3 regions of the Micromonospora sp. B006 genome follow, and region 2 is predicted to be linked to each of the others. Evidence: riboswitches for the same ligand, from Rfam matches in the RefSeq annotation. Region 2 holds a riboswitch; each other region holds the start of a gene.
The links. A riboswitch is a leader RNA that binds a small molecule or an ion and turns the genes downstream of it on or off. The one in region 2 is predicted to bind cobalamin.
Positions count from the first base shown of each region.

Region 1: linked by a shared signal. The riboswitch ahead of MicB006_RS13540 (acyl-CoA thioesterase) and the one ahead of MicB006_RS15640 (ferredoxin) in region 2 are both predicted to bind cobalamin.
Region 3: linked by a shared signal. The riboswitch ahead of metE (5-methyltetrahydropteroyltriglutamate--homocysteine S-methyltransferase) and the one ahead of MicB006_RS15640 (ferredoxin) in region 2 are both predicted to bind cobalamin.

Region 1 covers NZ_CP030865.1:2,837,656-2,841,930, reverse strand. The annotation lists gene MicB006_RS13550 (PrsW family glutamic-type intramembrane protease) at 1-587, shown strand, start outside; gene MicB006_RS13545 (LysE family translocator) at 661-1,284, opposite strand; gene MicB006_RS13540 (acyl-CoA thioesterase) at 1,288-1,800, opposite strand; cobalamin riboswitch at 1,930-2,125, opposite strand; gene MicB006_RS13535 (copper resistance CopC family protein) at 2,418-3,026, opposite strand; gene MicB006_RS13530 (Dyp-type peroxidase) at 3,060-4,262, opposite strand.
Region 2 covers NZ_CP030865.1:3,508,397-3,512,671, reverse strand. The annotation lists gene MicB006_RS31650 (hypothetical protein) at 164-1,519, opposite strand; cobalamin riboswitch at 1,562-1,743, shown strand; gene MicB006_RS15640 (ferredoxin) at 1,833-2,477, shown strand; gene cobN (cobaltochelatase subunit CobN) at 2,474-4,275, shown strand, end outside.
Region 3 covers NZ_CP030865.1:3,181,831-3,186,105, reverse strand. The annotation lists gene MicB006_RS14955 (beta-1,3-glucanase family protein) at 1-1,222, shown strand, start outside; cobalamin riboswitch at 1,424-1,642, shown strand; gene metE (5-methyltetrahydropteroyltriglutamate--homocysteine S-methyltransferase) at 1,758-4,007, shown strand; gene MicB006_RS14945 (Ig-like domain-containing protein) at 4,127-4,275, shown strand, end outside.

The DNA of each region.
Region 1 (4,275 bases), 670 kb from region 2:
TCGTCGCCGCCGGCTGGCTGGAGTACGGCACGCTGCACCGGCTCGGAGTCCTGCCGATGGCGTTCGTCGGCCTGGCCGAGGAGGCCGCGAAGCTGATCGTGCCGGCCGGCATCCTGCTGCTCTGGCGGCGGCACCGGTCACCGGCGCAGGGCCTGGTGATCGGGGTGGCCTCCGGCGCCGGGTTCGCCGCGCTGGAGACGATGGGGTACGCGTTCGCCACGTTCGTCGGGTCGCAGGGCAGCCTCGGCGCGGTCGAGCGGACGCTGCTGGTACGCGGTCTCACCGCGCCCGCCGCGCACCTGGCCTGGACCGGGCTGACCGCCGCCGCGTTGTTCACGTTCGCCGCCGCGCCCGGCGGCCGGAGACTGGCGGCGTTCCTGCTCACCTTTGCCGCCGCTGTCACGCTGCACACCTGCTGGGACACGTTCGGCACGCAGCCCGCGTACCTGTTCATCGGCGGCGTGTCGCTGGGCTGGGTGCTGCTGCGTCTGCACCTGGACCGCGAGCGGCCGGCCGCCCCGCCCCGGGCGCCGGCGGAGCATGATCCTCACCAGCTCGCCGAGGTGGCGGGGTCGGAGCCCTCCTGATGCCGCCACCCCGGCGTGCTGAAGTCGATCAAGCGGCCTGACCCGTCCCGCCGCGCTCCGCCACCGGCGCGTCTCAGCCGGCGGCCAGCCGGACGCCGAGCGCGACGAAGGCGACAGCGCAGAGCCGGTCGACCCGCCGCGACCAGCGGCTGTCGCCCCAGCGGCGGGCGAAGCGCCCCGCGCCCAGGCCGAGAGCCAGGTCCACGGTGAGCTGTACCGCGACGAACAGCGCGCCGAGCAGCATCAGTTGTGCCGCCACCGGGCCCGCGTCGGGCCGGACGAACTGCGGCAGGAACGCCACGCTGAACAGGATCATCTTCGGGTTGAGCAGGTTCGTGAGCAGTCCGCGCCGGAACGCCCGCCCGGCGCCGCCGTCCGGCCCACCGGCCGCCGGACCGGTACGGCCCGTGCCGCGCAGCGCCCGCACCCCGAGCACGATCAGGTACGCCGCCCCGGCCCACCGGATCGCGGTGAACAGCACCGGGGACGCGGCGATCACCGTAGCGAGCCCGGCCACCACGGCGGCGACGTGCACCGCCTCCCCGGCGGCGACCCCGAGCGCCGCCACCGCCCCGGCCCGCGCGCCGTACCGGGTGGCGTTGGCGAGCACGAACATCATGTCCGGCCCGGGGGTGAGCATGAGCACCACGATCGCGGCCAGGTAACCCGCGAGCGTGGCCGCCGACAGTCCGAGCACGCCTCAGCCCTCCTCGACGCCGTCGAGCAGCGCCCGGCGCAGCGCCAGCCGGTGTTCGCGCCGGATCTGTGCCTCCCGGTAGCGCCGCCGGTCGCCGTCGGTGCCGGGCAGCAGCGGCGGCACCGGCCGGGGCTGGCCCTCGTCGTCGACCGCCACCATCACCAGGTGCGCTGTCGCCACGTCCACCGGTGGCACCGCCCGGTCCCAGCGGTCCGCGCTGACCTTTACGGCCACCTCCATCGAGCTGCGGCCGGCCCAGGTGATCCGGGCGTCCACGTGGACCACGTCGCCGACGCGTACCGCGCGCAGGAAGGCCGTCTCGTCGATCGCGGCGGTGACGGCCGGTCCGTCGGAGTGGCGGGCGGCGACCACCCCGGCGACCGAGTCGATCAGGTTGAGGATCCGGCCGCCGTGCACCGTACCCATGAGGTTGGTGTGGTGCTGGTCCATGATCTGCGACAGGGTCAGGTGCGAGGCCGACGGTGGTCGGCCGGTGAGGGTGATGGCATCGGTCATCGTGCGGTTCCGTCCTACGCAGAAGCGGACCGCCGACCGGACGGGGTGTGCACGTCGAGGCACGCCGACGGCTCGCGCCCGGCGTGTCACCCGCCCGACCCACCCGCGAGGTCGACGGCAGCGCGCACCGGTGGTACGCGCGACGCGGGCAGGTCTTCGGACTCGCGGGCCTGACACGAGGTCGCCTACTGACCGTCGCTTCCCAGGCCGGTGGCCCAGTGCTGTTGACGGCGGTCGTTCCCACTCACCGCTGCGGGGCAGTCCCGGACTTCCACCGGGTTCCCTCTTACGACAGGCGGCCGTCGCCGACCGGGTGAACCAGCGCTGCCGGCAGCCTAACCCAGCCCCGACCCGCCCTCGCCGGGACCCGCGTTCCGCCCTGCCCCGCCCTGCCCCGCCGTGCCCCGCCGTGCCCCGCCGTGCCCCCGCCCGTCCCACACCGGCGCACCCGTGGCCGGCCCGCAGGCGCAGTCCGCATAGCGGGACGGCTCTCTCGCCTGTCAGGAAGCCCGAGATCTTGGAAGGAATGCGCCCCTATGGGGGCCGTTTCGTACCAAGATCTCCGGGCGGACGCGCGTAAGCGGGTGACGGGTCAGCCCGCGTCGGCGGGTGAGGCGTCAGGACGGGCGGCGACGGCGCAGCAACAGTGCGACCACGGCGGCTGCTGCCACCGCGGCGACCGCTCCGCCGACCAGGAGTCCCACCGGCAGACCGCCGTCGTCGGCGCTCGCCGAGGCGTCAGCGCTCGCCGGAGAGGCGTCCGCACCTGCCGAAGCGTCCGCCGGTGCCGAAGCTGAAGCGCCCGCCGAAGCGTCGGCGGTCGGTGACGGGACGGCCGCCGGCGGAGCGGCCGGGTCGGCGACAGTGAAGCGGTACGAGCCCTGGACCGGGTGGCCGTCGCGGGAGACCACCCGGTAGGCGACCGTGTAGGTGCCGTTGCCGAGCGGCTCCTCGATCGTCACCGTGCCCGTCGCGCCGTTCACGGCGGGCGCGCTGGCGGGCACCGGACGTTCGGCGGCGTCGCGCAGCGTGATGGTGGTGAAGGCCGGGTTGAGCCGTTGCATGAACCGCAGCGTCACCTGCGTGGGCGCGGTGGTGAGCCGGGCGTCGCGCGCCGGTGTGGCCTCCTGCAGCGAGTTGTGCGCCGCGGCGGGCGTGGCCGGGACCAGCAGCAGCGCCGCGGTGAACAGCGCGGCGAGGAGTGCGGGGACGGTACGGGTACGCATGGCGCGCCTTCCTGGTCGTGGTCAGCGTCGTGGTCAGCCGAGCAGCTGCTGGCCGATCCAGCCGCCCTCGGGGCAGCCGGGCGGTACGGCGAACACGGCGGAGCCGATCGGGGTGGTCCACTCGTTGAGCAGGTCCTGTTCGGCCAGCCGCCGCTGGATGGGCAGGAACTGACGGGCGATGTCGGCCTGGTACGCGGCGAAGACGAGCCCGCTGTCCGCGTGTCCCTCGGCGGTCGGCGCGCCGTCGTAGTTGTAGGGCCGGCGCAGGATCTTCTGCCGGTCGTCGGTCACGCGCGCCCGGGTCAGGTGCGAGAAGTCGGGGATCACGGTGAGCCCGTCCGGCCCGAGCGCGGCGAAGTCCGGCTCGTCGTGCTCCGCCTGGCCGGTGAGAGGCGCGCCGGTGTCGAGGCGCCGGCCCACCGCGAGTTCCCGGTCGGCGCGGCCCAGCAGGTCCCAGGTCTCCAGGTTCATGCTGATCCGGCGTACCACCAGGGTGGTGGAGTCGCGCAGCCAGTCCGGTCCGTCGCTCACCCAGACGGCGGTGTCGGCCGGTGCGCCGGGCTTCGGGTTGGCGGTGCCGTCGAGCTGGCCGAACAGGTTGCGCTGGGTGCGCCCCGGTTCGGCGCCGGCGGCCCGGCGGAAGCCCTGCTGCACCCAGCGGACGGTGACGAACGGGCGGCTGTCCTTGGTCAGGACCCGCTGGGCGTGGGCGACGGTGAGCGGGTCGTCGGCGCAGATCTGCAGCAGCAGGTCCCCGCCGGACCAGCGCGGCTGCAACCGGTCGATGCGGAACGCCGGCAGGTCGGCCACCGACGCGGGCCGCCGGTCGTCGAGCCCGGCGGCGGTGTAGAGCCCGGGACCGAAGCCGAACGTGACCGTCAGCCGGGCCGGGAGCAGGCCCAGTTCCGGTTCGGTGTCGGCGAGCGCCGGGCGGCCCTGGGTGAGCCGGGCGGCGTCGTCGGAGAGCAGCCGCAGCATCCGCCCGAGCGCGGCCCGGTCGGTGCCCGGGCGCAGCGTGAACGCGACGAACGCGGCGTGTGCCTGCGGCTCGGTGGTGACACCCGACTGGCGCGCGCCGTGGAACGGCTCGACAGCGCTGCCGACGTGGGCCACCGGAACGGGTTCGGCTGCGCGTACCCCGGGATCGCCGGAACGGGCGGCGGCGAGCGCGCCGGCGCCGGCCAGCGCGCCCCCGGCGGCGACCGCGCCGCCGGTGAGCAGGCCGCGCCGGCTCATCCGGCGGGCGGGT
Region 2 (4,275 bases):
ATCATCGGCCCGGGTAGAGCCGGGATCCGGCGCAGACGCGCATTTCCGGTACCGGCCGTGATCGGATATACCTGCCATGGCCGAGCGCCGGCGCGCAGGTGTTCGCCGACGACCTCGATCATCCGGTGCCAGCCGGTCGCGCAAGAGTGATCCGGATTTAGCCTCACGCGAACTCGTCCTCGTCCTCGTCGTCCTCCTCGTCCGGGACGGTCACGACCACCGACGGTGCGGGCGGACGGGCCGAGTAAAGCGCGCCGTTGATCTCGCTGTTGGTGTCGACAAGGCTCTTCCAGGTCGCTTGGTCGCCCAGAACCGGCTCCAGCGATAGATCGGCACTGCCGAGGGTGATCAGGGTTTTCAGGTCCGCCAGCGCCGCGTTGAGCTGGGACTGGACGGCGGCCCGCAGCCGGACGACCTTCGCGGCACCGGACTCGGTGGTCGGGGCCGGCTTGGGGGCGGCGGCCTTCTTAGCCTTTTCCTGCGCGGTGCGTGCCGGGTCCGAGTAGTGCACGACCCAGTACGGCACGAGCGGATCGGGCTGGCCGGCGTTGTCGTGCAACAGCTTCGAGGGATCGTCCGGGCGTGGCCGAGGCACCACGTAGCTGCCCGCCGCGGGCGAGGTCCGTTGCAGCTCCTGGGACGTGTACGAGTTGATCGCCCGACGGTCAGCCCGGAACGCGTTCGCGGCCCGCGCGAGCAGCCACAACCCGTCCGCGCTGGTGCCGAGGCCGGCCACGACGTCGTTGACGTCAGAGCGGAACGGCACCTGCTCGCGGTCGGCGGCGCTACCGGTGTTCGAGAGCAGCAGCTTGTCGGCGACCAGCGCGATACCGCCTGCCACCTGCAGTGTGTACCGGGCGTTCACGTCACCGGCCAGGGCCTTGGGCACCAGGGCGGTGAAGTCGGAGACCGGCACAGGGTCCCAGTCGACACCGAGGATCTCGTGCGGGATCGGACCACCGTTCTGCCAGGCTCGCAGCGCCTGACGTCGGGTGTCCTGCTTGGCCTGCCGCCACGGTAGGTCGATCAGCGTCATCAGGTGGCCGACGTAGGTCCGGTTCTCGATCCGGGAGACACCGAGCTGATCACGCAGGTGCCGCTTGATAGCGGCGAACTCGACCGGCGCACACAAGTACGCGGCCAGGTAGACGGCCCGCCAGAGGGCCGTCGCCGGCACTGTCTTGCCGAACACGGTCGGCAAGTCCTTGACCGGAAGGTAGCCGGTCGCGATCCGGGCTACGTTCTCGTCGAGGTCACCGTCGTAGACCGCGCGGGGCAGCGCCCGCACGACCGCCGCAGCGTCGGAGGCGCTCGGCTCCCAAGGTTTGAACTCGCCGTGCACGCTGGCGACCAGCGCCTGGACCGCGTCGTCGAATTGCTCCGCCGGAGCCACCCCGGGCACGCCGACGGTGTCGGTGCTCAGGATGACCTGGGCCGGCGGGGTGAGGGCCTGCCCGATGCGCAGCGCGTCCTCGTTCGGAGCTTCGCCAGCGACGCCCTGCACGAACCGCACTCGCATGTTCTGCAGGACCTCGGCGCGGCCCCGGGCGCGTACTGTCGGTGCTACCGTCGTGATGCCAGTCAAACTCAGCCATGAGCCAGGGAACCCGGTGCGAATCCGGGACTGACGCGCAGCGGTGAGGGTGACGGGCGGGGCACGACGCCACTGGACCCACGGTCTGGGAAGGCGCCCCGTCCGGTTGATCCCGAGTCCGAAGACCTGCTGGCCGCAGATCCGTCTGCGACACGTGCCCATCCAGGCCTCGCGCACAGGCCCCGGACGAAAGAAGACCCCGTGTCCCGATCGCACCGGATCACCGGCTCCTGACCCCGTGAGCGTCCTCGTTCACGTCGCGACCGCACTGACGGACGCCGCGTCGCCGGTGCTACGCGGGCAGGCCGAGGCAGCCGGCGCCCGACTGGCCTTCCTGCAAGCCGGCGAGCCCACGCTGACCCATGTGCTCGACCTGCTGCACGCCGAGGGCGTTCGGGAGGTTCGCCTGGAACCGGTGAGCACCGACGACCTGACTTTCGCCCGTTCGTGGGTGGGACGCGTGGCCGGCCACTGGCACCGTCAGCAGATCGACCCGCCGGTCATCCGGTTCGGCGAGCGTGCGATCACCGGGCACGAGGCGCCACTCACCTCACCGGCCTGGGAGACCACGCCGCCGTACCGCCATCATCTACTGCTGTGCCGCGGCCCGCGCTGCAGTGCCCGCGGCGCGGACGAGACCTATCGCGCGATCGTGGGCGCGTTCGTCGAGCAGCAGCTCACCGACGCCGACGTCCTCATGGCCCAGACCGGCTGCCTGTTCCCGTGCAACCACGGACCAGTCGCCGTCGTGCACCCCGCCGGCACCTGGTACGGGCCGGTGCGACCCGGCGACGCGGCACGCCTCGTCGGCGAGCACCTACGCGCCGGCCGTCCGGTCGGCGACCTGCGCCTCGGCTCCCGTGTCACCGAAGGAGAAACATGACACGCATCGCCCTGCTGTCCACCTCGGACACCGACCTGCTCTCGGCGCGGGCCAGCAACGCGGACTGGTCCTGGGCCAACCCTGCCCGGCTCACCGGCGAGCGCCGCGACACCCTGACCAGCGAGGCCGACCTGGTCATTCTGCGGGTGCTCGGCTCGCCCGAGGACGTACGCGACCTCGCCGCGCTGATCCGCGGCACCGGCCGTCCCCTGGTCGTGCTCGGTGGGGAACGGACGCCGAACGCCGCGTTGATGGGGCTGTCGACCGTCCCGATCGGTGTCTGCGCCGAGGCACACCGCTACCTCGCCGAGGGCGGCGCGGAGAACCTGCGCCAACTGCACGCCTTCCTGTCCGACACCGTGCTGCTGACCGGCGAAGGCTTCGAACCGCCGGCGGTGCTGCCCGAGTGGGGAGTCAGCCGGCAGCCGGCCCCGGACGCCCGGCCCCGCGTCGGAGTCCTGTACTACCGGGCCCACGAGGTGAGCGGCAACAACGCGTTCGCCCACGAACTCGCCGATGCCATCGACACCACCGGCGTGGCCACCGGCGTACCGATCTACGTCTCGTCACTGCGGGCGGCGCCCGAGGAGTTGTACGCCGAACTCGCCACCCTGGATGCGATCGTCGTCACGGTCCTGGCCGCCGGCGGCGCCCGGCCCGCCGCCGCGAGCGCCGGCGGCGACGACGAGTCCTGGGACGTCGAACGGCTGCGCGCCCTCGACATCCCCGTGCTGCAGGCTCTGGCGCTCACGTCCAGCAGAGCCGAGTGGGAGGCGTCCGACGAAGGCGTCACCCCGCTCGACTCCGCGACCCAGATCGCCATCCCCGAGTTCGACGGTCGCCTGATCACAGTCCCGTTCTCATTCAAGGAGGTCGACGTCGACGGCCTGCCCCGCTACGTGACCGACCCTGAGCGATGCACCCGCGTCGCGGGCGTCGCCGTCAACCACGCCCGACTGCGGTACGTCCCGCCCGCCGAGCGCAAGGTGGCCCTCGTCCTGTCGGCCTACCCGACCAAGCACAGCCGCATCGGCAACGCCGTCGGCCTCGATACGCCCGTGTCGGCGATCCGATTGCTGCGCGCGATGCGAGATGCCGGCTACGACCTCGGCGCACCCGGCGCAATTCCCGGGCTCGACCCGCTGTTCCCGGTCGAGGGAGAGGATGCCGACACGACGGCCGGCAACGCGCTCATCCACGCTTTGATCGCCGCCGGTGGGCAGGACGAGGAGTGGCTCACGCAGGCTCAGCTCAGCGAGTCGCACGTGCGTATCAGCCGGGACGACTACCGGCGCTGGACTGCCGGATTGCCCGCCGCGCTACGCGACGCCATGGCCGAGACCTGGGGCGAGGCTCCCGGCTCGCTTTTCGTCGACGACGACGGCGACATCGTGCTGGCCACACTGCGCGCCGGTAACGTCGTCATCCTCATCCAGCCCCCGCGTGGCTTCGGCGAGAACCCGGTCGCGATCTACCACGACCCGGCCATGCCTCCGTCGCACCACTACCTGGCCGCGTACCGCTGGCTCGAACACGGCTTCGGCGCCGACGCGGTGGTGCACCTCGGCAAACACGGCTCGATGGAGTGGCTGCCGGGGAAGAACGCCGCGCTCTCAGCCGCCTGCGCCACGGACGCGGCGATCGGCAGCATGCCGTTGATCTATCCGTTCCTGGTCAACGATCCTGGCGAGGGTGCCCAAGCCAAGCGCCGCGCGCACGCCACCATCGTCGACCACCTGGTGCCGCCGATGGCACGCGCCGAAAGCTACGGCGACATCGCCAAGCTGGAGCAACTGCT
Region 3 (4,275 bases), 330 kb from region 2:
CCCCGACGGGCTGGTGCAGCCCGCGCCCTGGGCCGCCGGTGACGCGAACCGCGACATCCTCTTCGACTGGAGCGAGTTCACCTACAACGACTCCGGGCTGTGGCTCAACAGCTCCCAGGTCGACATGTTCGCGATCCCGCACGCGGTCACCGTGACCGGCGTCAACGGCGTCACCAAGCGCACCGGCGACGTGGTGGCCAACGGACGCAACGCGGTCATCGACGGCATCCGGGCGCAGCCGGGCTGGGCCAACACCGTCCACACCCGCTCCGACGGGACCGTGCTGCGCGTCCTGGCTCCGGGGAAGGCAGCCGGGGCCGGCCTGCTGAGCACCACCTACCTGGACTCGTACATCGCCTCCGCGTGGAACGCGTACACCACGAAGACCTTGACCGTGGCGCCCTTCGCCGACCAGCCGGCCATCCGGTACTACGGCCGCACCTCGGGCAACACCATGACCTTCACCAACGGCAGCGGCCAGGTGGTCGCCTCCTTCAACCGGCCCTCCTCGGCCAGCGTCTGGGGCTGCGACGGCGACCTGCCCGCGCCGAACGACCAAGTGGTCGGCCCGATCTCGCGCACGCTCTGCGCCGCCCTCAACCGAGGCACGCTCGGCACCATCGACACCCAGCCCAGCACGAACGCCGCCGACTTCTACCGCAGCAACCCCACCAACCAGTACGCCCGCCTGATCCACGCCAACATGACCGACGGCCGGGCGTATGCGTTCGCCTTCGACGACGTCGGCGGATTCGAGTCACTGGTGCACGACGGCGACCCCCGTTCGGCCGGACTGATCCTCAGCCCGTTCACCGGCGGTGGGGGCGGCAACCCGACCACCGGGGTGCCCGTGGTCAGCAACTGGAACAACAAGTGCATCGACGTGCCGAGCTCCAACTTCGTCGACCGCGTGCCGCTGCAGATGTGGAACTGCAACAACACCAACGCGCAGAAGTGGACGTTCAGCGGCACGGCGCTGAAGAGCCAGAACGACAAGTGCATGGACATCGACGCCGGGTCCACCGCCAACGGGGCGGTGGTGCAGCTCTACACCTGCAATGGCACCGGCGCTCAGCAGTTCACCCTGAACGCGGCCGGAGACCTGGTCAACCTTCAGGCCAACAAGTGCGTCGACATCAAGGACCGGAACGGCAACGACGGCGCGAGGCTCCAGCTCTGGGACTGCACGGGCGCGGCCAACCAGAAGTGGCGCAAGGGCTGACCGGCCCTGCGACGGGGGGCGGGGGCCGACCGCGAGTCGCTCCCGCCACCGGCAGGCCGACGGACGACGGGTCAGGCGCCGGGCGAGCCGGCGGAGGCTGTTCTCCCAACGGACACCGGCCTCCGCGATGGGGCTTGGGCCCCGCGACGGCTCGCCGTCCCGCAGGACGGACGCGCCGACCACGCCGGCTCACCGCCCCATACGATGGACAACGGTGCTGGTTCGCCGTGCCCGTGAAGGGTGTGGCGTCGTAAGAGGGAACCCGGTGTGAGTCCGGGACTGCCCCGCAGCGGTGAGTGGGAACGACAGCTGTCATCGAAGCACTGGACCGTGAGGTCTGGGAAGCGACGGCCAGTAGGTGACCGGATGGACCGGTCGCGCCCGCGAGTCCGAAGACCTGCCCGCACCGCGCACACCGTCCGGTGTGCGCCGCCGACGGTCGCTCGGGACGGCCGGTGCGGAAGCCGGTACGCCGCCCGTACCCCTTCCCTCCCTGCCCCGATCGGCCTCGTGTGCTTCGAGGGAAGGGATCTCCATGAGTACCGCATTCGGTCAGAGCACGGTGCTGGGCTATCCGCGTATCGGGGGCAACCGGCAACTCAAGAAGGCCGTCGAGGCCTACTGGGCGAGCCGGATCGACGCCGAGGAGTTGGCGGCGACCTCTGCCGCGCTACGGGCGGAGGTCTGGCGGACGCTGCGCGACGCGCGTCTGGACGCGATCCCGTCCAACACGTTCTCCTACTACGACCACGTGCTGGACACGGCCGTCGCCGTCGGCGCGGTCCCGCACCGGTTCGCCCGTCTCGGCCTCGGCGATCTCGACACCTACTTCGCCATGGCCCGGGGCGTCGATGCCGAGCCGGCGCTCGAACTGACGAAGTGGTTCGACACCAACTACCACTATCTGGTTCCCGAGATCGGCTCCGACACCGCCTTCGCGGCGAATCCCGACAAGGCGCTGCGCGAGTACCGCGAGGCCCGCGAGCTGGGAATCGACAGTCGGCCGGTGCTGGTCGGCCCGGCCACATTCCTGCTGCTGGCCAAGCCCACCGGGGCGCGCGGCGAACCGTTCGACCGGTTGACCGACCTGGTCGACGTGTACGCCGACATCCTGCGATCCTTCGCGGCGGCGGGCGTGCGATGGGTGCAACTGGACGAACCCGCCTACGTCGCCGACCGGAGCACCGCCGAGATCGACGCGCTGCGGGAGGCGTACACCCGGCTCGGCGCGGTGGAACAGCGGCCGGCGATCTTCGTCGCCACCTATTTCGGCGAGCTCGGTGACGCGCTGCCCGCCCTGCTCGACACGCCGGTCGAAGCGGTCGGTGTGGATCTGGTGGCCGGGCCCGGCAACCTGCGGCGGCTGGCCGGTGCGGGACCGCTGCGTGGCAGGACGATCGTGGCCGGCCTCGTCGACGGCCGCAACGTCTGGCGTACCGACCTGCGCGCCGCCGTGGCGGCTGGTGCCGCTGTCACCGCCCTCGCCGACCACGTCGCCGTGTCCACCTCGTGCTCGCTGCTGCACGTGCCGGTGGACCTGTCCGCCGAGACCGCTCTCGACCCGGCGCTGCGTCAGCGGCTCGCCTTTGCTCGGCAGAAGGTCGATGAGGTCGTCCGGCTCGGCCGCGCGCTGCGCAACGGCACCACGTCCCTGCCCGAGCCGCTGCCGCCCACCCCGGCCGCATGGCGCGACGACACCGTGCGCGGCCGGCTCACCGCGTTGCGTGCCACGGATCGGCAGCGCGGCGCGTACCCGGAGCGAGCGGCGGCACAGCAGGCCCGGCTGAACCTGCCGCCCCTGCCGACCACGACCATCGGATCGTTCCCGCAGACCGACGAGCTGCGCCGCGCGCGTGCCGAGCATCGGGCCGGCCGCATCGACGACACCGCCTACACCCGGCGCATGCGCGCCGAGGTCGAGCACGTCGTCCGGCTCCAGGAGCGGCTGGGCCTGGACGTGCTCGTGCACGGCGAGCCGGAACGAAACGACATGGTCCAGTACTTCGGCGAGCAGCTGGACGGTTTCGCCGCCACCGAACACGGCTGGGTTCAGTCCTACGGCTCCCGATGCGTGCGTCCGCCCATCATCTACGGCGACGTGGCACGCAGGGCGCCGATGACCGTCAACTGGTCCACCTACGCGCAGTCGCTGACCGACCGGCCGGTCAAGGGCATGCTCACCGGCCCGGTCACGATCCTGGCCTGGTCGTTCGTCCGCAGCGACCAGCCACTGGCAGACACCGCGGACCAGGTCGCGCTCGCCCTGCGCGACGAGTGCCGCGATCTCGAGGCAGCCGGTATCCGGGTCATCCAGGTCGACGAGCCGGCGCTGCGTGAGACGCTGCCACTGCGCGGGGCGGACCAGAGGGCGTACCTGGACTGGGCAGTCGGGGCGTTCCGCCTGGCCACCTGCGGAGTCGCCGACGACACCCAGATCCACACCCACCTGTGCTACTCGGAGTTCGGGGAGGTGATCACGGCCATCGAAGCCCTCGACGCCGACGTCACAAGCATCGAGGCATCCCGCTCCCGGATGGAGGTCCTCGACGACCTCGCCGCCATCGGATACCGCCGGGGTGTGGGGCCCGGCGTCTGGGACATCCACTCACCCCGGGTGCCGTCCCACGACGAGGTCGTCGGCGCGCTGCGCCGGGCCGTGGCCGCGGTGCCGGCCGAGCGGCTGTGGGTGAACCCCGACTGCGGCCTCAAGACGCGCGGCTATCCCGAGGTCGAGGCGTCCCTCCAGCACCTGGTCGCCGCCGCGGCCGAGCTGCGCGGACGCTGAGCCGCGGGCCGGGCGGAACGCCGCGCCGTTCCGCCCGGCCCGGACCCGGTTCAGCCCTTGACACACCGTGCCCCGAGCGCCGAGGCTGCATGAAGTGATGTGTGTCGATACACGGGGGCATGATGCGACGCAGGATCTTCGCGCTGGCCACAGCCGCCGCGGTCGTCGTCGGCGGGGCCACGACGATGGCGCTGCGCCCGGCCTACGCCGCGACGGTGTGCACGGTGGACTACACGATCACCCGGGAGTGGTCCAGCGGCTTCTGGGC